Regions from separate parts of the Streptomyces sp. NPDC058464 genome, predicted to be linked through region 2. Evidence: riboswitches for the same ligand, from Rfam matches in the RefSeq annotation. Region 2 holds a riboswitch; each other region holds the start of a gene.
What was found. A riboswitch is a leader RNA that binds a small molecule or an ion and turns the genes downstream of it on or off. The one in region 2 is predicted to bind cyclic di-AMP.
Positions count from the first base shown of each region.

Region 1: linked by a shared signal. The riboswitch ahead of ACFWPQ_RS44600 (C40 family peptidase) and the one ahead of ACFWPQ_RS29245 (transglycosylase family protein) in region 2 are both predicted to bind cyclic di-AMP.
Region 3: linked by a shared signal. The riboswitch ahead of ACFWPQ_RS15790 (NlpC/P60 family protein) and the one ahead of ACFWPQ_RS29245 (transglycosylase family protein) in region 2 are both predicted to bind cyclic di-AMP.

Region 1 covers NZ_JBHXMA010000053.1:62,118-69,124, forward strand. The annotation lists gene ACFWPQ_RS44590 (ATP-dependent Clp protease proteolytic subunit) at 1-597, shown strand, start outside; gene ACFWPQ_RS44595 (hypothetical protein) at 605-913, shown strand; cyclic di-AMP (ydaO/yuaA leader) riboswitch at 1,275-1,459, shown strand; gene ACFWPQ_RS44600 (C40 family peptidase) at 1,463-1,936, shown strand; gene ACFWPQ_RS44605 (ATP-binding protein) at 1,980-2,438, opposite strand; gene ACFWPQ_RS44610 (helix-turn-helix domain-containing protein) at 2,650-3,510, shown strand; gene ACFWPQ_RS44615 (DUF397 domain-containing protein) at 3,520-3,747, shown strand; gene ACFWPQ_RS44620 (8-amino-7-oxononanoate synthase) at 3,874-5,001, opposite strand; gene bioB (biotin synthase BioB) at 5,149-6,390, shown strand; gene ACFWPQ_RS44630 (adenosylmethionine--8-amino-7-oxononanoate transaminase) at 6,383-7,007, shown strand, end outside.
Region 2 covers NZ_JBHXMA010000024.1:82,194-89,200, forward strand. The annotation lists gene ACFWPQ_RS29230 (nucleoside triphosphate pyrophosphohydrolase) at 1-35, shown strand, start outside; gene ACFWPQ_RS29235 (cytochrome P450) at 32-1,288, shown strand; gene ACFWPQ_RS29240 (transglycosylase family protein) at 1,487-2,464, shown strand; cyclic di-AMP (ydaO/yuaA leader) riboswitch at 2,674-2,848, shown strand; gene ACFWPQ_RS29245 (transglycosylase family protein) at 2,853-3,533, shown strand; gene eno (phosphopyruvate hydratase) at 3,947-5,233, shown strand; gene ACFWPQ_RS29255 (septum formation initiator family protein) at 5,361-5,837, shown strand; gene ACFWPQ_RS29260 (DUF501 domain-containing protein) at 5,867-6,385, shown strand; gene ACFWPQ_RS29265 (exopolyphosphatase) at 6,509-7,007, shown strand, end outside.
Region 3 covers NZ_JBHXMA010000010.1:67,803-74,809, forward strand. The annotation lists gene ACFWPQ_RS15785 (NAD-dependent epimerase/dehydratase family protein) at 159-1,217, shown strand; gene ACFWPQ_RS15790 (NlpC/P60 family protein) at 1,318-3,600, opposite strand; cyclic di-AMP (ydaO/yuaA leader) riboswitch at 3,611-3,787, opposite strand; gene ACFWPQ_RS15795 (DUF1996 domain-containing protein) at 4,205-6,169, shown strand; gene ACFWPQ_RS15800 (lipase family protein) at 6,462-7,007, shown strand, end outside.

The DNA.
Region 1 (7,007 bases), on a different contig from region 2:
ACGGAACGCACGGCCATGGGGCAGCGCACCCTGGATCCGTACTCGAAGCTCCTGGAGGAGCGGATCGTCTTTCTCGGCACGCCCGTCGACGAGACCTCGGCCAACGACGTGATGGCGCAGTTCATGTATCTGGAGTACGCGGCTCCGGATCGGGACATCTCGCTGTACATCAACTCCCCGGGCGGGTCCTTCAGCGCGATGGCCGCGATCTACGACACGGTCCAGTACGTGAGCTGTGACGTCGAGACGATCTGCCTCGGACAGGCCGGGGCGTCGGCGGCGGTGCTGCTCGCGGCCGGCACGCCGGGCAAGCGGTCCGTGCTGCCCGGCGCACGCATCGTGCTGCAGCAGCCGTCGCTGCCGGAACCGGTCCACGGCCAGCCGAGCGATCTGGCGATCCGGGCCGAGGAGTTGGACCGGGAACGGGCACTGCTGGAAGCGATGCTCGTGCGGCACACCGGGCGCACGGCGGAACAGGTGCACCGGGATCTGGAGCGGGACCTGATCCTGGACGCCCAGGAGGCGCTGGCCTACGGGCTGGTGGACCGGGTCGTGCCCAGTCGCCGGGCCTCGCTCGGCCTGCCGGACGCGGGGTGAGCCGCCGATGCTGCCGCCGGAACTCCCGCCGCTGCCCGCACTGACCCGCGCCGAGGGCGAGCTGATCGACCGTTACCTGGACGTGGTGGACCTGCTGGGCCGGATCAATCCGGCGCAGAACGAGGACACCTACCGCGGGCTGCGCGCCGCGCAGGCGCTGGTGCGCGCGGCGTCCGAGCTGCGTGACGCGCTGACCCTGATGCATCGTCGGGGCGAGACGGAGCTTCACGGGGACACGCTGGCACGGGCGTTGCGGGTGCTCGACGGCGAGCGCCGGACCGCTCGCGTCGCACTCCCGCCCGACTGCGTACGGTGACACCCGCGGGACTGCGGTCCTGTGCGTCGACGGCGCGACCGGGCCGGAGTCGAAACGACCCAAAGGGGTTACTGCCGTTCGGCGGAGCGTGGCGTGGTTTTACCTGCCCGCAGGAGCCGCTCGACCCGCCTGCACGGGGGTGCCCGCGAGCGGCTTTCGCGCAGGTCCGGGGCTACGCAGGGCAGTTGACGGAGAATCGAACAAAGGGTTGTCCACCCGAACGGGTGGGTGGTGAGTAACCCCACAAATCCCCGATTCCGTTGGGTTTTTCGGACACGAGTGAGTGAAGATCCCTGTCTGACGACAAGCCCCCGCCACAGCGGCGGGGCGGTCCGGGCGGACGCCGAGTCCTGCCGCCGCCCGGATTGACCCGTCGACAGAAGTGCATCGGCAGGAGTGGAGGACCCAAGCAAGCCGGGTCGCCGGCACGGTCGCACCATGACCGGGCCGAGCAGCCCTTGGGGTGAAGCCGTGGCAACACGGCCGGGCAACTTCGCCAGCCCGAATCCGACAGGTCATCCTTCACAGGCGGCTGACGAAGGGTTGCGCATGAATGCGCTCAATCGTGTTCCGTCGCTGATGGCCCGGGCCGGTACGGCCTCGGCACTGACCATCGCCGCCGTGGGCGGCTCGATCGTGATCCCGGGTGTCGCCTCCGACGCCTCGGCCGCCACGATGGCGACGAAGGCACTTCAGGTCGCTGCCTCGAAGAAGGGCGCGCCCTACAGGTGGGGCGCCACCGGGCCGAACAGGTTCGACTGCTCCGGGCTCACGCTGTACTCGTTCAAGAAGGCGGGCAAGAAGCTGCCTCGTACGGCGGCCCAGCAGTACAACAAGACCCGTCACATCTCGGCCGGCAACCGCAAGGCCGGGGACCTGGTCTTCTTCCACTCGGGTTCCAGCGTGTACCACGTCGGCATCTACGCCGGGAAGGGAAAGATCTGGCACGCCCCGAAGACCGGGGACGTGGTGAGGCTCCAGAAGATCTGGACGCGCAGCGTCTGGTACGGCCGGGTCAGCTGATCCGCGCGGCAGCACCCGGTGGCCGGCCGGCGGGGACTCAGGGCTACGGTTCCTGCTGGCCGGCCGCGGTGACGGTGCCGGCCGGGACCGTCCAGGGAAGTTCGATGGAGACGGTCTTGCCGCCCTCCCGGGTGGGGCGCACCCGGAGCTTGCCGCCGCATTCGGCGGTCAGCCAGCGGATGATGACCATGCCGCGCCCGTTGTCCTGCTGGACCGCGGCGGGAAGTCTCTTGGGGAAGCGCGGATGACTGTCCGTGACGCCGATGCGCAGCTGTTCGTCGCGGTCGAGCACGAGGTCCACCGTGAAGGTGGGTGACTGCCCGAACGTATGCTGCACGGCGTTGGTGGCGAGTTCGGAGACGATGAGGCGAACGGTGTCCGCGGTCTCCGTCTCCGGTGGCAGTCCCCACTCCGCGAGAGTGTCCAGCACGTAGGAGCGGGCGGTGGAGACCGAGGCGGGATCGCTCGGCAGAGTGACGGATGCTTCCAGGTGGTCTGCCATGGCGACGTCGTCCCTTTCCTCGGGACCGGAGTCCGACACAGCGCGGATGGTTCGAGTACGGTCCCGGACTGGTGCTTCTTCGCCAGACTGCCATTACCGGGCCGGTCAGGGGAGCGATCCACCAAGATATGCATATATCTGTCGCTCGAAGCGGTGAACTCTGCTACCTCAGACCGTATTTGGGCGGCTCGGAAGGAGTAAGGAGTAGCCCATGCAGAACGGTCCCGCGGTACGCCGCCGGAAACTGGGCGCCGAACTGCGCACACTGCGCACCGGCGCCGGCCTCACGAGCGGTGAGGCCGCCCGTCTGGTGGGCTGGCATCAGTCGAAAGTGAGCCGGATCGAGACCGGCGCCAGCGGTGTGAAACCGGCCGATGTGCGGTTACTCCTGGACGCCTACGGCGTGGTCGAGGGGCAACTGCGCGAGTTGCTCCTGGTGTTGGCGGGGTCGGAGGACACGGCGGGACGGCACCACTGGTGGCACGCCTACCGTGGGGTACTGCCGCCCGCCTACCGGGATTTCATCAGCCTGGAGTCGCAGGCCAGCGCCATGCGCACGCTGGAGACCTCGGTCGTGCCCGGGCTGCTGCAGACCCCGGAGTACGCGCGTGCGGTGACCCGGGCAGCCGTGGACGGGCGTGACGACGAGGCCCTGGACGCCCTGGTGGAAGTGCGTCTGGCCAGGCAGGACGTGCTGCACAGCGATCCGCCGCTGGAGCTGAGCGCGGTCTTGGACGAGGCGGTGCTGCGCCGCGAGGTGGGCGGTCCCGGCGTGATGGCGCGGCAGCTGGTCCGGCTGATGGAGGCGGCCCGGCTGCCCCATGTACGGCTCCAGGTGCTGCCGTTCGCGGCCGGGGCGCATGTCGGCATCACGGGACCTTTCGTAATCTTCTCATTTCCGAGCACTTCTGATCTGGACGTGGTTGTTATCGACCAGTTGACGAGTAGCCTCTACCTGGAGCGGAAAGAAGACCTCCAGGCCTACACGGAAGCCTTCAACACGCTTCGGATCCACGCCCTTTCGCCCGAGGACTCGTTGGATTACATCGCCGTGATAGCTGACGGCACGTAAGGAGGCACCATGACTGCACTGCCTCGGAACGTACCTTCAAGTGCTGATCTGCACGGATTGCGGTGGCTGCGCAGCAGCTACAGCACCGGAGCGAACAACTGCGTGGAGACGGCACGGCCGCGCTCCGGCCCGTCGGCCGGACTGCTCGCCGTGCGCGACTCCAAGGCTCCGGCCGGACCCGCGCTGCTCTTCTCCCCCGAGAGCTGGGCGGGTTTCGTCACCGCGCTTGTCAACTGATCAGCCCAAGATGAGTCTGATCAGATTCGAACGAAAGCGATCAGAACGAAACTGATCAGACGCCCACCCGTTCCACGAACTACTCCGTATCCGCTTGCGAGCCAGGCCCGGCCGTGTCACGCCGACTCATGGTCGTGTCTCGCCGATCACTCGTACAGCGCGTTCGATCTCGGCCCCGGAGAGGTCCGCACGGGCGGTCAGCCTCAGCCGTGAGATGCCGTCCGGCACCGACGGCGGACGGAAACAGCCCACGGCCAGGCCTGCCGTACGGCAGTCGGCCGCCCACTGCACGGCCTGCTCCGGGGACGGGGCCCGCACGGAGACCACCGCGGCGTCCGGACGCACCGCTTCCAGACCCGCGGCGGTCAGCCGTGCGTGCAGTTCCGCGGCCACCTCGCGGGCCCGGGCCGCCCGTCCGGGCTCACGGCGCAGCAGCCGCAGGGCCGCCAGCGCCGCGCCCGCCGCGGCCGGGGCCAGGCCGGTGTCGAAGATGAAGGTCCGGGCCGCGTTGACCAGATGGTCGATCACCCGGGCCGGGCCCAGCACCACGCCGCCCTGGCTGCCCAGCGACTTCGACAGGGTCGCCGTGACCACCACGTCCTCGGCGCCGGCCAGCCCGGCCGCGTACGGCGCGCCCCGCCCGCCGTCCCCGAGGACCCCGAGTCCGTGGGCGTCGTCGACCAGCAGTCCGGCGCCGCGCTCCCGGCACGCCTCGGCCAGCGCGGCCAGTGGTGCCGCGTCCCCGTCGACCGAGAACACCGTGTCGGAGACGGCCACCGCGGGCCCCTCGTGCGTCCCGAGCGCCTTGCGCACGGCGTCCGGGTCGGCGTGCCCGACGACCTGGGTGGCGCCCCGGGCCAGCCTGCAGCCGTCGATCAGGGAGGCGTGGTTGAGCGCGTCGGAGACGATCAGGGAGCCGTGCGGGCCGAGCGTGGTGACGGCGGCCAGGTTCGCGGCGTAGCCGGAGGAGAAGACCAGGGCGGCCTCGAACCCGCAGAATCCGGCCAGTTCCCGCTCCAGCTCGGTGTGGAGTTCCGTCGTACCGGTCACCAGCCGGGAGCCGGTGGAGCCGCCGCCCCAGGTCCGGGCCGCCCCGGCGGCGCCCTCGGCGACCTCCGGGTGGTGGGCGAGGCCCAGGTAGTCGTTGCTCGCCAGGTCCAGCAACGGCGAGTCGGCGGGGCGGGGGCGCAGGGTCCGTACCAGTCCGGCGCGGCGGCGCTGCTCCGCCTGATCGTCGATCCAGCCGAACGCCATGGCCCCTCCGGTGATTTTGTAGGCAGTGAACAGACCCTAGCGGGACCACCCGCCCCCCACTGTGTGGCAATACCCACACGTCGAACTGACAGGGTTGTGCAAACTCTCCTTGGCCCGGAGCAGCCTCGTAGTACAGGATCGGCTCTCATGGACCTGCTGAACACGCTGGTGGACAAGGGGCTTCGGCGCGAGCTGCCGACCCGCGAGGAAGCGCTCGCCGTACTGGCGACCTCCGACGACGACGTGCTCGACGTGGTGGCCGCGGCCGGCAAGGTGCGCCGGCACTGGTTCGGGCGGCGCGTGAAACTCAACTACCTGGTCAACCTCAAGTCGGGCCTGTGTCCGGAGGACTGCTCCTACTGCTCGCAGCGGCTGGGCTCCTCCACCGGGATCCTGAAGTACAGCTGGCTGAAACCCGACGAGGCCTCGAAGGCGGCCGCCGCGGGCCTGGCCGGGGGCGCCAAGCGGGTCTGTCTGGTGGCCAGCGGGCGCGGCCCGACCGACCGGGACGTGGACCGGGTCGCCGGCACCATCAAGGCCATCAAGGAGCGACACGAGGGCGTCGAGGTGTGCGCCTGCCTCGGCCTGCTCTCCGACGGCCAGGCGGAGCGGCTGCGCGAGGCGGGCGCGGACGCCTACAACCACAACCTCAACACGTCCGAGGGGACGTACGGGGACATCACGACCACGCACACGTACGCCGACCGGGTGGACACGGTCAACAAGGCGCACGCGGCGGGGCTGTCGGCCTGCTCCGGTCTGATCGCCGGCATGGGCGAGAGCGACGCGGACCTGGTCGACGTGGTCTTCTCGCTGCGCGAGCTGGATCCTGACTCCGTTCCGGTGAACTTCCTGATCCCGGTCGAGGGCACCCCGCTGGCCAAGGAGTGGAACCTCACGCCGCAGCGCTGCCTGCGCATCCTGGCGATGGTCCGGTTCGTCTGCCCGGACGTCGAGGTCCGGATCGCGGGCGGCCGAGAGGTCCACCTGCGCACCATGCAGCCGCTCGCGCTGCACCTGGCCAACTCGATCTTCCTCGGCGACTACCTGACCACCGAGGGCCAGGCCGGCCAGGCCGACCTGGAGATGATCACGGACGCCGGGTTCGTGGTGGAGGGCGCGGACGAGGTGACGCTCCCGCAGCACCGGGCCGAGGCGCAGGGTGCCGGCTGCGGGTCGCACGGGGCCGAGGGCGCCGGGTGCGGGTCGCACGCGACGGAGGGCGCGGGCTGCGGATCGCACGCGGGCGAGAGCGCCGGCTGCGGGTCGGTCTGCGGTTCCCACGAAGATGTGGCCGAGGCTGTGACCGTCCCCGCCAACGAGCCGCGCACCGACCTGGTCGCCGTCCGCCGCCGGGGTGCCGGAACGGATCTCGCGCCCAATGCCTGACGTGCCTGGCCTGAGCGTCCCCGAGCTGCTGGACCTCGACCGTCGGCACGTCTGGCATCCGTACGGTCCGATGCCCGGCCGGGCCGAACCGCTCGTCGTGGAGTCGGCGAGCGGGGTCCGGCTGCGGCTCGCGGACGGCTCGGGCGATCTTGTCGACGGCATGTCGTCCTGGTGGTCGGCGATCCACGGCTACAACCACCCGGTGCTCAACGAGGCCGCGCACGACCAGCTCGGCCGGATGAGCCATGTGATGTTCGGCGGGCTCACCCACGAGCCCGCCGTCCGGCTGGCCAAGCTCCTCGTCGACATCACCCCCGCCGGCCTGGAGCACGTCTTCCTCGCCGACTCCGGGTCCGTGTCGGTCGAGGTCGCGGTGAAGATGTGCCTGCAGTACTGGCGCTCCCTCGGCCGCCCCGCCAAGCAGCGCCTGCTGACCTGGCGCGGCGGCTATCACGGGGACACCTGGCAGCCGATGTCCGTCTGCGACCCCGAGGGCGGGATGCACGAGCTCTGGTCCGGGGTGCTGCCCCGCCAGGTGTTCGCCGACGCGCCGCCGGCGGAGTACGACGAGTCGTACGCCGCGCACCTGCGCTCGACGGTCGAGCGGCACGCGCACG
Region 2 (7,007 bases):
ACGCGGTGCGGGCGACGGAGGGAGTGGAGAAGTGACCGCGCCCGCCCCCGACCTGTTCACCTGGGAGTTCGCCGCCGACCCCTACCCCGCCTACGCCTGGCTGCGGGAGCACGAACCCGTGCGGCGGACCAGGTTGCCCAGTGGGGTGGAGGCCTGGCTGGTCACGCGGTACGGGGACGCCAAGCAGGCGCTGGCCGACCCGAGGCTCTCCAAGAACCCTGCGCATCACGACGAGCCCGCGCACGCCAAGGGGAAGACCGGCATCCCCGGGGAGCGCAAGGCCGAGTTGATGACGCACCTGCTGAACATCGATCCGCCCGACCACACCCGGCTGCGGCGGCTGGTGAGCAAGGCGTTCACACCGCGCCGGGTGGCCGAGTTCGCGCCGCGGGTGCAGGAGCTGACCGACCGGCTCATCGACGGGTTCGCGGCGTCCGGGTCCGCCGACCTCATCCACGAGTTCGCCTTCCCGCTCCCCATCTACGCCATCTGCGACCTGCTCGGCGTCCCGCGCGAGGACCAGGACGACTTCCGGGACTGGGCCGGCATGATGATCCGCCACGGGGGCGGGCCGCGCGGCGGGGTCGCGCGGTCGGTGAAGAAGATGCGGGGGTACCTGGCCGAGCTGATCCACCGGAAGAGGCAGGAGCTGCCCGCCGAACCGGCCCCCGGCGAGGACCTCATCTCCGGGCTCATCCGGGCCTCGGACCACGGCGAGCACCTCACCGAGAACGAGGCCGCGGCCATGGCGTTCATCCTCTTGTTCGCCGGGTTCGAGACCACCGTCAACCTGATCGGGAACGGCACGTACGCGCTGCTCACCCACCCCGAGCAGCGCGCCCGGCTGCAGGACTCCCTCGCCGCCGGTGAGCGCGGGCTGCTGGAGACCGGCGTCGAGGAACTGCTCCGCTACGACGGACCGGTGGAGCTGGCCACCTGGCGGTTCGCCACCGAGCCGGTCGACATCGGCGGGCAGCACATCGCGCCCGGCGACCCGGTCCTGGTCGTCCTGGCCGCGGCGGACCGGGACCCGGAGCGGTTCGCCCGACCGGACATCCTCGACCTCTCACGCCGGGACAACCAGCACCTCGGATACGGCCACGGCATCCACTACTGCCTCGGCGCCCCGCTGGCCCGCCTGGAGGGCCAGACCGCCCTCGCCACCCTCCTCACCCGCTTCCCCGACCTGCGACTCGCGGTCGACGAAGGGGAGTTGCGGTGGCGCGGCGGGCTCATCATGCGCGGACTGCGCACGCTGCCCGTGGAGTTCACGCCGACCGGCCGATGAGCCTTCGCCGGGCCCTCGCCGAACCCCTTACCGGTCCGTACGGGCAAAAGGTGACTAGCGTTCAAGTCTGTGATCTTCACGTGATCTGCGCGGCATTAACTTGTGACAAGTGATCGTCTGCCGATACGTTCACCCATCAGCGCGGCGCCCTGCGGGACCCGCCGCGCCGGTCACCGCTGTCGCTCGAAAGGTTTCCGCATGCTCTCCGGGAACGGTCGTCACCGTCGCCCCCGTCAGGCTCCGGCTCTCCTCGTCGCGGCCGGCGTGACCGGCTCCGCCATCGCCATCCCGCTTCTCGGCGCGGCGAGCGCCAACGCGGCCGACGGCTCCACCTGGGACCAGGTGGCCCAGTGCGAGAGCGGCGGCTCCTGGAGTGCCGACGACGGCACCGGCTACTACGGCGGCCTCCAGATCTCCCTGGACGACTGGAGCGAGTACGGGGGCCTGGACTACGCCGGTACGCCCGACCAGGCGAGCCGTTCGCAGCAGATCGCGGTCGCCGAGAAGATACTCGCCGACCAGGGCACCAAGCCCTGGCGGACCTGTGCCCTGATCGCCGGACTCTCTTCCGACGACGCCTCGGTGAACGTCGACACGGGACTTGGCGACTCGGGTGATTCGTCTGGTTCCTCCGACTCGTCGGACTCGTCCTCCGGGCTGTCGAATTCGTCGTCCTCCTCTGATTCCGGTTCCTCCTCGGGTGCCGCGGACTCCGGGGACGACTCCGCCACTCCCTCCCCGAGTGCGAGCGGTGACTCCAAGAAGGACACCCCCAGTAAATCCACCAAGACGGACAAGTCGGAATCTTCCGACTCTGACGCCTCGAAGCCGAGCGAGAATCCCGTCGTCCCCGAGAGTGACGACTCGGACAATTCGGGGCAAGCTGAAGGCTCTTGGAGCCTGGTCGACACGGGGGCCGTCAGCGCTGGCGGCAAGCATCGCGGCGGCTCGGCGGACGAAAGCGTGACAAACGGTCAGGGTGCCACCTCCTCCGGCCGGCACGCCGTGCGCGACAGTGACACCTACACCGTCCGCGCCGGCGACACCCTCGCCTCCATCGCCGACTCCCTTGACCTCGACGGCGGATGGCGTGCGCTCTATGCCGCGAACAAGGCGGCCATCGGTGCCGACCCGAACGACATCAGCGCCGGTCAGACCCTGAAACTCGGTAGCTAAACGGACGAAAAGCGGCGGGAGTTGGCGTCTGTAAGCCGCCCCACTTCGAAGTTAAATGTCCGGTTTGGTGAAAGTGTGGGATGAGTCTCAGAAGCCCTGATCATCTTTGAAATTCACCTGATGCCCTGTTTACGGTCAAGGCCGCTCGTCACCACGAGCCCCGGCCGTCGCAACGCCGAGTCCTGCCAGCGGCCGTCCGGGAACAGTCGACGCGTCATGCGCCGTAGGCAGGAGCGGGGGACCCAAGGTAAGTGCCGGGACCGGTGGTTGAGGCCGCCGATCCGGCTCGGGGTGAAGCCGCGCACCGACACACGGGTGTGCGGCCGGGCAACTCAACCGGCCCGAACCCGACAGCTCACCTCGCAGGCGTCGGTGAGGGGATCGATCCATGCTGTTTTCCGGCAAGGGCAAGCACCGTCGTCCGTCCAAGGCCGTCCGCGCCATCGCTGTCGCCGGTGTCACCGGCGTCGCCGTCGCCGCCCCGCTGATGGCGGCCGGCAGCGCCTCCGCCGCCACCGCCTCCGAGTGGGACACCGTCGCCCAGTGCGAGTCCGGCGGCAACTGGGCCATCAACACCGGCAACGGCTACTACGGCGGTCTGCAGTTCTCCGCCTCCACCTGGGCCGCGTACGGCGGCACGCAGTACGCCGCGCAGGCCAACCAGGCCACCAAGGCGCAGCAGATCACCATCGCCGAGAAGGTCCTCGCCGCGCAGGGCAAGGGTGCCTGGCCGGTCTGCGGCACGGGCCTGTCCAGCGCCGCCTACGCCGGCGGCAGCACCTCCGGCTCCTCGTCGAGCGGCACGGGCACGAGCAGCCGTACGACCGACACGCAGGCCGCCTCCCGCTCCGCCGAGCGTCCGGCCGCGACCAAGACCGTCACCACCCCGGCCGGCAAGAAGGTCAAGAAGGGCGACGGCGAGTACAAGGTCGTCAAGGGCGACACCCTCAGCTCGATCGCCGAGAAGCACAAGGTGAAGGGCGGCTGGCAGGCGCTGTTCAAGCTGAACAAGGACATCGTCGCCGACGCCGACTTCATCTACCCGGGTCAGCAGCTGCACCTGAAGTAGCAGGACGCGGGGCGGTCGCCGCACGTATGAGGTCGTCGCAAGTATTAAGCGGCACCCAGCTGAACCACAGCGCCCGCACAACCGTGGTCCCCATAGTGGAGACCACGTGAGGGCCACCCCCGTCCCCACGGGCCCCCGCCCCGGTGCGTTTTCCCCCGTACGCACCGGGGCGGGGTTTCTCTTTGCCGTCCCCTCCCCTTCTCGGCCCCCTTCTTGGCCCGCTCTTCTTCCGTTCTTCATCGGGCCCCCCTTTGTTCCGCACGTGAACAATGAGTACCGTCTGTGTGTCCACGGGCCGGTCGGTCGTGCCGGCCGACGGCCCTGGGACGGTTAGGCTCTAGTCGCAAGGCTGAGCAAGGGCCGACGAGGCCCGCGTGCGCCCCGCACAACCAGCGTCACATCCCAAGAAGGAGATGCTCGTGCCGTCCATCGACGTCGTCGTAGCCCGGGAAATCCTGGACTCCCGAGGCAACCCCACGGTCGAGGTCGAGGTCGGCCTCGACGACGGCAGCACGGGTCGTGCCGCCGTCCCGTCCGGCGCCTCCACCGGTGCCTTCGAGGCCATCGAGCTCCGTGACGGCGACCCCAACCGCTACCTGGGCAAGGGTGTCGAGAAGGCCGTCCTCGCCGTCATCGAGCAGATCGGCCCGGAGCTGGTCGGCTACGACGCCACCGAGCAGCGCCTGATCGACCAGGCCATGTTCGACCTGGACGCCACCGACAACAAGGGCTCGCTCGGCGCCAACGCCATCCTCGGCGTCTCCCTCGCCGTCGCGCACGCCGCCTCCGAGGCGTCCGACCTCCCGCTGTTCCGCTACCTCGGTGGCCCGAACGCGCACCTGCTGCCCGTCCCGATGATGAACATCCTCAACGGCGGCTCGCACGCGGACTCCAACGTCGACATCCAGGAGTTCATGATCGCCCCGATCGGCGCGGAGTCCTTCTCCGAGGCGCTGCGCTGGGGTGCCGAGGTCTACCACACCCTCAAGAAGGTCCTGAAGTCGAAGGGCCTGTCGACCGGCCTCGGCGACGAGGGAGGCTTCGCGCCGAACCTGGAGTCCAACCGCGCCGCCCTCGACCTCATCCTCGAGGCGATCAAGCAGGCCGGCTACGTCCCGGGCGAGCAGATCGCGCTCGCGCTCGACGTCGCCGCGTCCGAGTTCTACAAGGACGGCAAGTACGAGTTCGAGGGCAAGTCCCGCTCGGCCGCCGAGATGACCGAGTACTACGAGGAGCTCGTCGCCGCGTACCCGCTGGTCTCCATCGAGGACCCGCTGTACGAGGACGACTGGGCCGGCTGGAAGGTCATCACCGACAGGCTCGGCGACAAGGTCCAGCTCGTCGGCGACGACCTGTTCGTCACCAACCCGGAGCGCCTCGCCCGCGGCATCGAGGAGGGCACCGCCAACGCCCTGCTGGTGAAGGTGAACCAGATCGGTTCCCTGACCGAGACCCTGGACGCCGTCGAGCTCGCCCAGCGCAACGGCTTCAAGTGCATGATGTCGCACCGCTCCGGCGAGACCGAGGACGTCACCATCGCCGACCTCGCCGTCGCCACCAACTGCGGCCAGATCAAGACCGGCGCCCCGGCCCGCTCCGAGCGCGTCGCCAAGTACAACCAGCTGCTGCGCATCGAGGAGATCCTCGACGACGCGGCGGTGTACGCCGGCCGCTCCGCGTTCCCGCGCTTCAAGGGCTGAGCAGGCCTGCCGCGCTGAGCCCGTAGAGGGTAAGGCTTAGCCAGTCGTACGTACGTCCCCGTACCCGGTCCCGTACCGTGTCCGGGGACGTACGCACGTACCAGGGTCGACCCAGGGAGGCGGGGACATGGCCGTGAAGGACCGGGACCGGTTCTCCACCGCGACCAGGCTCAAGCTGCTCGGCGAGCAGACGGCGGCCCGGGTGTACCGCTCCCAGACCAGGCGCCAGGCCCGCCGCTCCCGGCTCACCGGCCGTGCGGCGCTGCTGGCGATCGTGCTCTGCACGATGATCGTCGCGCTCGCCTATCCGATGCGGCAGTACGTCTCCCAGCGCGCCGAGATCTCCGACCTCGAACGTCAGCAGCAGCAGGCCCGGCAGCGGGTCGAGCAGCTGCGGGACCTCAAGGCGCGGTGGCAGGACGACGCGTACGCCGAGCAGCAGATCCGGCTGCGGCTGCACTACGTGATGCCGGGGGAGACCGGGTTCGTCGTGATCGACCCCGGTGTCGCCAAGCAGGCGCACGCCTACCTGGGGGCTGCCGACCGGCCCTGGTACGCGAACGTCTGGGACGGCGTCGACAAGTCCGACGCGTCCGACCAGTGAACCGACAGAAAGCCACACAGAACACAGTCATGGAAACGGCTCCTCCCTCCACCCCGCGTACCGAGCCGACCGACGCGGACGTCGAGGCCTTCAAGCAGCAGCTCGGGCGGCCGCCGCGCGGACTGCGGGCGATCGCGCACCGGTGCCCGTGCGGGCAGCCGGACGTCGTGGAGACGGCGCCCCGGCTGCCGGACGGGACCCCCTTCCCCACGCTGTACTACCTGACGTGCCCCAAGGCCGCGTCCGCCATCGGCACCCTCGAGGCCAACGGCGTGATGAAGGAGATGACGGCGCGGCTGGAGAGCGATCCCGAGCTGGCGGCGGCGTACCGGGCCGCGCACGAGGACTACATCCGGCGCCGGGACGAGATCGAGGAGCTGACGGGCTTTCCGAGCGCCGGGGGGATGCCGGACCGGGTGAAGTGCCTGCACGTCCTGGTGGCCCACTCGCTGGCGGCGGGGCCGGGCGTCAACCCGCTCGGCGACGAGGCGATCGCCATGCTGCCGGAGTGGTGGGCCAAGGGCGCGTGTGTAGTCACCGGCGAGTGACACCCCCAGGGGGCTCCGCCCCCTGGACCCCCGAGCCCTTCGCCCACCCACCACCCGACTCGGTCGATTGAGCAGGCGCCGCCTCGACTCGAGTCGTCACGAACAGACAAGGAACCCACCGCCATGACCCGCGTCGCCGCCATCGATTGCGGAACCAACTCCATCCGGCTGCTCGTCGCCGACGCCACTGTGTCCGACAGCGCCTCCGGCGCGGGGTCGACCGGGGAGCTCGTCGATCTGGACCGGCGGATGGTGATCGTCCGGCTCGGGCAGGGGGTCGACCGGACCGGGCGGCTCGCGCCGGAGGCGCTGGCGCGGACCTTCGCGGCCTGCCGGGAGTACGCCGCGGTCATCAAGGAGTACGGCGCGGAGCGGCTGCGGTTCGTGGCCACGTCCGCGTCCCGTGACGCCGAGAACCGGGACGAGTTCGTGCGCGGCGTGCTCGACATCCTCGGCGTCGAGCCCGAGGTCATCAGCGGCGACCAGGAGGCCGAGTTCTCCTTCACGGGCGCGACGAGGGAGCTGACGGGACGCGACGACCTCGCCAAGCCGTTCCTCGTCGTGGACATCGGCGGCGGCTCGACCGAGTTCGTCGTCGGGGACGCGCACGTACGGGCGGCCC
Region 3 (7,007 bases), on a different contig from region 2:
GACTTCTGTCGGGCCCGGCTTATGGCTCCGGATGGCTTCCGGGTGGCTTGTGGGACGCCACAGGGGCCGCCGGGCGCTTGGCGGGTGCCCCGCCCATGCACCAACCTGTCCTCTGCGGCGCACCGAGGCGCGGTGGCCCGAGGGCGAGGGGTGGAAGCGTGGACGCACGCGGGGAGACGACCGTCGCGGTGACCGGCGGCAGCGGATTCGTCGGCAGCCATCTGGTACGGCGGCTGCTGGAGCGCGGGTACCGGGTCCGTGCGACGGTCCGCCGCGCCTCCGATGCGACGAAGGTACGACCGCTGTGGGAGCTCCAGGAGGCCTTCCCGGGCCAACTGGACCTGTTCGAGGCCGACCTGCTCGGCGACGGGTCCTTCGACGAGGCGTTCCGGGGCTGCGCGACCGTCTTCCACGTGGCCTCGCCGTTCCTGATGCCCGAGCGGATCAAGGACGGTCAACGGGACGTGGTGGACCCGGCGTTGCTCGGCACCCGCAACGTCCTCGGCAGCGTGGAGCGCACCCCGGAGGTGACGACCCTGGTCTTCACCTCCACCGTGGGCGCGATCTTCGGCGACTACGCCGATGTCCGCGAGATGGCCGGCGAGGTGCTGACGGAGAAGTACTTCAACACCACCAGCACGGTGGCGAACAACCCCTACCACTACGCCAAGACGGTCGCCGAGCGCGCCGCCTGGGACGCGGAGGCCGCCCAGGAGCGCTGGCGCCTGGTCTCGATCAACCCGGGACTGATCCTCGGCCCCTCCCTCACGCCCGCCTCCGAGTCCGGCAGCCTCTTCCTGCTCGACGAGCTGTTCAAGGGCTACTTCTGCTACGGCGCCCCGGACTTCAGTTTCACCACCGCCGACGTCCGCGACGTGGCCGACGCGCACATCGCGGCGGCGGAGAACCCGGCGGCGAGCGGCCGATACATCGTGGCCAACGAGACGATGACGTCCTTCCACGAGATGTCCCGGATCATCCGCGGACGCCACCCCTGGGACCCGCGCCTGCCGCGCACCGCGCTCCCGCACGGGCCGGTACGGGTCCTCGGGCCGCTCTTCGGCCTCACCCAGGACTACATACGCAAGCACCTCGGCATCCGCTTCCGCGTCGACAACGGCCGGAGCGTCCGCGAACTGGGCCTTGCCTACCGGCCCGTCGAGGAGACCCTCCTGGACCACCACGAGAGCTGGCGCACGCGGCGGCGGAGGGTCTGAGCCCGACGGGCAGGGGGCAGAGGGGCCAAAGGGGCCAGGGGGCAGAGGGGCCAAAGGGGCCAGGGGGCAGAGGGGCCAGAGGGGCAGGGAGGCCAGGTGGTCAGGCCGGGCGGATCACCCGGTGGATCGCCGACTCCCCGGCGTTGTAGATCGACTCCTCGCGGATCAGCGCTCCGGGGCTCGGCGCGTGCACCATCGTGCCGCCGCCCGCGTAGATCCCGACGTGGCTGTCGTCGTCGAAGAAGAAGACCAGGTCACCCGGTTCGATGGCGGCCAGCGTCATCGGGGTGCCGGCCAGCGTCTGCTCCGGCGCGCTGCGCGGCAGCGTGACACCGGCGGCGCGCCAGGCGGCCTGGGTGAGGCTGGAGCAGTCGTAGGCCCCCGGACCGGTCGCCCCCCAGACGCACGGCCGGCCGATCTGCTCCCGCGCGAACGCCAGCGCCTTCATGGCCTTGCCCGGCTCGGCCACGGCGCCGGGCTGGACGAAGACACCGGGCGCGGGCGTGGCTGCGGCCACGGTGGGGACCGGGGCGGCGACCTGGGGGGGTGCGGTCGGCAGGGGGGTGGTGGGGAGCGGAGCCGTCATGACCGGGGCGGCGGTGGCCATCGCCATGGCGGGCGCGGCCATCATCATCGCTTCGGGCGGTGCGGCCATGGCCATGGGCGCCGCGGCCGTCGCGGCGATGGGGGGCGCCTGCATCGGTGCGGCCATCGGTGCCGCCATGGGTGCCTGCATGGGCGCCTGCATGGGTGCCGCCAAGGGTGCCTGCATCGGCGCCTGCATGGGTGCCGCCATCGGCGCGGGCATCGCGGCAGGGGGCGCTGCCATCGCTGTGGGCATCGCGGCGGTGGCGTACGCGTAGGCGGCGTCGGCGGGCGGCATGGCTCCGGCGTACGCGTAGGCGGCGTCGGCGGGTGCCATGGCTCCGGCGTACGTGTACGCGGTGTCGGCGGGCGGCATGGCTCCGGCATAGGCGTAGGCGGCGTCGGCCATGTCCGGGGCGGGCGCCGCGGCGTAGGAGGCGGCCGGCTGCATGGGGGCCATGGGCGCGGGGGTGGCGGGTGCCGCCGTCGCGTACGCGGCGGTGGCGTAGGCGGTGTCGGCGGCGGCCTGGGGCACCTCGGCGTAACCGGCGGTCGCGTTCGGCGACATGACCCGGAAGCCGCCCATGTCCATCGGAGCCGGGGCGGGGGCAGCGGCGGCGGGCGCCATGGTCGGGAAGGCGCCGGAGTCGGTGGGGGCGGCGGTCGGGAAGGCGCCGGAGTTCGTGGGCGCCGCGGTCGGGAAGACGCCGGTGCTCATGGGGTCCGCGGTCGGGAAGGCTCCCGCGTCGGCCGAGGTCGGCATCGGGAACGAGCCCGTGGCGCCCGGCGTCATGATGCGGAAGGAGCCGGTGTCCCCCACAGCCGGAGCCGCAGCCTGGCCGGGGGCGGTGTCCATGTCCAGGGGAGACACACCCGGGAACGCCGTGGTGCCCGAGCCGCCCGGGGTCATGATGCGGAAGCCGGTCATGTCCGCCGGAGCCGGAGCCGGAGCCGGAGCCGCCACCGGAGCCATGGTCTGGGCGGGGGCGGGGCCCGCGTCCATCGGGGGCACCCCGGGGAAGCTGCCGGTGCCCGGGCCGCCCGGGGTCATGACGCGGAAGCCGGTCGGGTCCGCCGGGGGCGTGGCACGGCTGGCGCTGGTACCGCCCGGGGTCATGATGCGGAACGTACCCGTGTCGGTCGCGGACACGATCGGGATGCCGCCCGTCTCGGTCACCGCGGGGATCGCGCGGGTGGCGGCGAGGGCGTCGGTCCGGAAGGAGCCGCTGTCGGTCCGCTGGCTCGGTATGCCGACGGGGGGAGCAGCCCACTGCTGCGCTGCGGCCTGGGCCTCGGGCGTGGGCCACGGGGTCTGCGCGGTCGGCACGGGCTGTGCGGACGGAACCGGCTGGGCGGCCGGGGCAGCTTCGAGCGCGGCCACCGCGCGCTGCTCCGGCCTCGGGGGCGGCAGCTCGCGGACGACCTCGAAGTCGGTCTGCGCGGACGGACCCGCGGTCAGCTCCAGCCGGGCCGGGCCGGAGCCCTCCAGCTGGCCGAGCAGGTCGGCGGCCATGGCGCTGACGGGACGCCGCGGGCCGGGCCGGGCCGGCTGCCGGTCGGAGGGGAGTGCGGCCGGGACGCTCGGCCCCAGCTTCGAACGGGCGCCGTCGAACCACTCCCGGGCGATGTTGTCGAGGCCCGGGTCGTCGCGACGGGGCCGCTTGAACAGCGGGACACCGCGTGAGCGTGAACCCCCGCTCATCGCGCGCGTGGCGTTGTAGTTCCCGGTGGCGTTCTCGGCCTGGTCGTAGAGGCTGTTGATCCGCTGCCGAACCTCGTCACGGCTCTCGGGCGCCATTGAGGGGTCGTGCTCCTTCCGTACTCCGCCTACCGAGTTAGCTGTCGGGTTCGGGCTGTGAAGTCCGGAAGGCATGCCCTACGGCCGCCGTCCTCACGGACGTCCGGCCGATTCACCCCAGTGGTTCGGTTGGGTCCCCGGTTCCGGATTCGCCCCTGGAAGGCACCGGATTCGGCGGAGGCCGCGCGGCCCGGCGGGATTCGCCGGAGGGAGCCGAGCGGCTTGCCCGTCAACTTAGCCAACTTGTGTCACTCGTGTGAAGGTTGAAGTGCGTAATGTCCGATACGTATTTGTGATGTTCGTCTTAGCGTTCGGAACTCGACCGTACGGGACGGCATTTCGCGCGCATCCATTGCTTTCGCAGGGTCACCGGGGCGTTGCCGTCGGTTGCGTCCCCCTGTTCCGTGACCGTTCCGGGACACGCGCTTTCTGTGAGGTCGCCGTGAATTCGTGGGTCTGTTGAACACGATGGCGCCGCGGCCCGTATAGGGCCGGGGATTTCCATGTCCCGCCGACCACGAGACGCAGGGGAACGACCTTGAGACGCAACAGGCGCAGACGCCCGACCGGCGCACAACGCGCGACCTTCGCAGCGGTCGCCCTGATGCTCGGCGGCGGGGGACTGGTCGCGGTGAACGTCTATGCCTCGGCCACCGAGGGCGGGGACCAGCAGACCCAGGTCGCCACCGGCCAGGTGCTGTCCGCGCCCACCATCTACTGCCCCGACGTCGGCAGCCGGCTGACGGCGGTACCCGACGGGGCGCGGGCCGACGTCGACAACGAACTCGCCCAGCTGGACCAGCAGATCGTGGCCGCGTATCAGCAACTCACCGAGTCCGCCGCGGAGATCGAGCAGAACCCCGGCCTCGCCGACCAGACGATCATGAGCCCGCTGAAGGAGAAGCGGTCCGAGTCGCTGCAGCGCATCGCCGACGCCATCGGCCGCGAGGGCGACCGCCCGCAGGGCCTGGACGACCTCGCCGCGTGCACCCTGCGCTCCTCCACCCAGGGCGACGGGCAGTCCGCGGCCCCCCAGGGCGGTGCCACGCCGAGCCAGAGCGGCCAGGGCAGCGCCGCGCCGAGCCAGGGCACCGGCGCCGGCGGCCAGGGCGGCAACGGGCCGGTCGCCGCCGACTATGCGGACATCACCTCCGTGCAGCCCAATGTCACCACCCCGGCCGAACAGTCCGGCGGCTCCACCGGCACCTTCTCCTCCAGCTGCGGCGTCAACGCGAACGGCCTGTTCAACTCGGACAACGTGATCGTCGCGCCCGGTGTCTCCAACGGCGCCCACCACTTCCACGACTACATCGGCAACCAGTCCAACAACGCCTTCGCCAGCGACGACGACCTCGCGAACGCCGACACCAGCTGCGCGGACCAGGGTGACAAGTCGACGTACTACTGGCCCGTGCTGCGGCTGCAGAACGGCAAGCAGGAGCGGGACGCCGACAAGCCGGGCGGCGGCACCGAGGGCAACGCCGGGCAGATCGTCACGGCCAAGGAGGTCACGCTGACCTTCGAGGGCAACCCCACCTCCAAGGTCACCGAGATGCCGCGGCTGCTGCGCATCATCACCGGCGACGCCAAGGCGTTCGTCAACGGCCCGGGCAACGCCAACGCCTCCTGGAGCTGCACCGGGTTCGAGGACCGGCAGCTCAAGGACAAGTACCCGCTCTGCCCCTCGGGCAGTGACGTCGTACGCACGTTCAGGTTCCAGAGCTGCTGGGACGGCCGGAACATCGACAGCGCCAACCACCGCACCCATGTGGCCTTCGAGGCCCCCGACGGCAGCTGCCCGGCCGGCTTCCAGGCCATCCCGCAGCTGGTGCAGCGCATCGTCTACGACGTGGACGCGCCGAGCCTCCAGGACGGCGGCCGTACGGTCCCGCTGTTCGCGGTGGACTCGTTCCCCGAGCAGCTGCACAAGCCCGTCACCGACCACGGCGACTTCATCAACGTCTTCGACGAGAGCCTGATGCGGAAGATGGTCGACTGCATCAACTCCGGCCGCACGTGCGGTGCGGGGGCCGACGAGCAGCCGCCGTCCCAGAGCGCGGAGCCGTCCGAGCCGAGCGGCACCGCGAGCCCGGTCGCCCCGCCGGCCGAGACCCAGAGCGCCGAGCCGTCCGAGCCGGCGACCGAGCAGCCGTCGTCCGAGCCGCCGGCCGACACCCCGGCCACCGAGACCGCCCCCGCCTCGGACGACGCCTCCACCCCGGCCTCCGGCGGCACCGAGCTGCCGAGGGTCTACGCGAGCGCGTCGCCGAAGAAGACGTCGACCACGAAGTCGTCGGGCGGCGGCGTCATCAGCAAGCCGACGGAGCGGCCGGACACCGAGGCGCCGACCGAGGGTGCCGCGGCCACGCCGGTGGACACCGCGGCCGCCGTCCCGGCCGGCCAGGAGACCCCGGGCACCGGCTCCGGGACGCAGCCCCAGACCGAGCCCCAGGCGGTCCAGGGCGGTCTCGCCGAGACCGGCGCCCACCTGTGGCCCGCGGTCTTCGGCGGTCTGCTGCTGGCCTCCGGGGGCGCGCTGCTGTGGCGCACCCGGCGCAACTCGGTCTGACCCTTCTCGAACGCCGCGCGCGGCGCGTCCCGGGCGGGCTCGAACGCGCGGAGCATCTCATCGTGCTCCGCGCTGTCGGGCCCGCCCGGGTGCATGTCTACGGGACTCTCGGGCGAATGCGCTTCCGCAGGACCGCTGTTGACTGCGCGTCACATTACTGAACCGTAACCTGACGGCTGCTACCGCCGGTAAGGCATTTCTCGTTACCGTCGGGTAAACCGCACCCGCCCCGTCGGCCGCTCCGGGGACGTCCTCCGCACCTCCCACGTCCAGCACGTCCAGGAGGTTCCCCATGCGCGTCCGCGTTCGACTGCTGGCCACCGCCCTCACCGCGGCGGCCTGCCTCTGCCTCCAGACCCTGCAGGCCACGGCCTCGCAGGCGGAGGTCTCCAGGGGCGTCACCATCCCCGCCTTCTACGACCCGCCGGCCACCCTGCCCACGGCCGACGGCGCCCTGGTCCGCACCGAACCCCTCCCGCTGGCCCTGAGCCTGCCGAGCCTGCCAGGGCCGCTGCCGGGGACCGCAACCCGCCTGATGTACAAGTCCACCGACTCGGCGGGCCACCCCGTCGCCGTCACCGGCGCCTACATCGAGCCCACCCTGCCCTGGCTGGGCCCCGGCGCCCGTCCGCTGGTCGCGCTGGCCCCCGGCACCATGGGGCAGGGCGACCAGTGCGCCGCCTCCATGGGCCTGGAGTACCCGCTGGTCCTCAACGGCCAGACGGTGTCGGTGGGTTACGAGGACCTGTCGATCTACCGGCTGCTCGCCGAGGGCGTCGCGGTGGTCGTCACGGACTACGTCGGGCTCGGCGCCACGGACCGGCTCCACACCTACGTC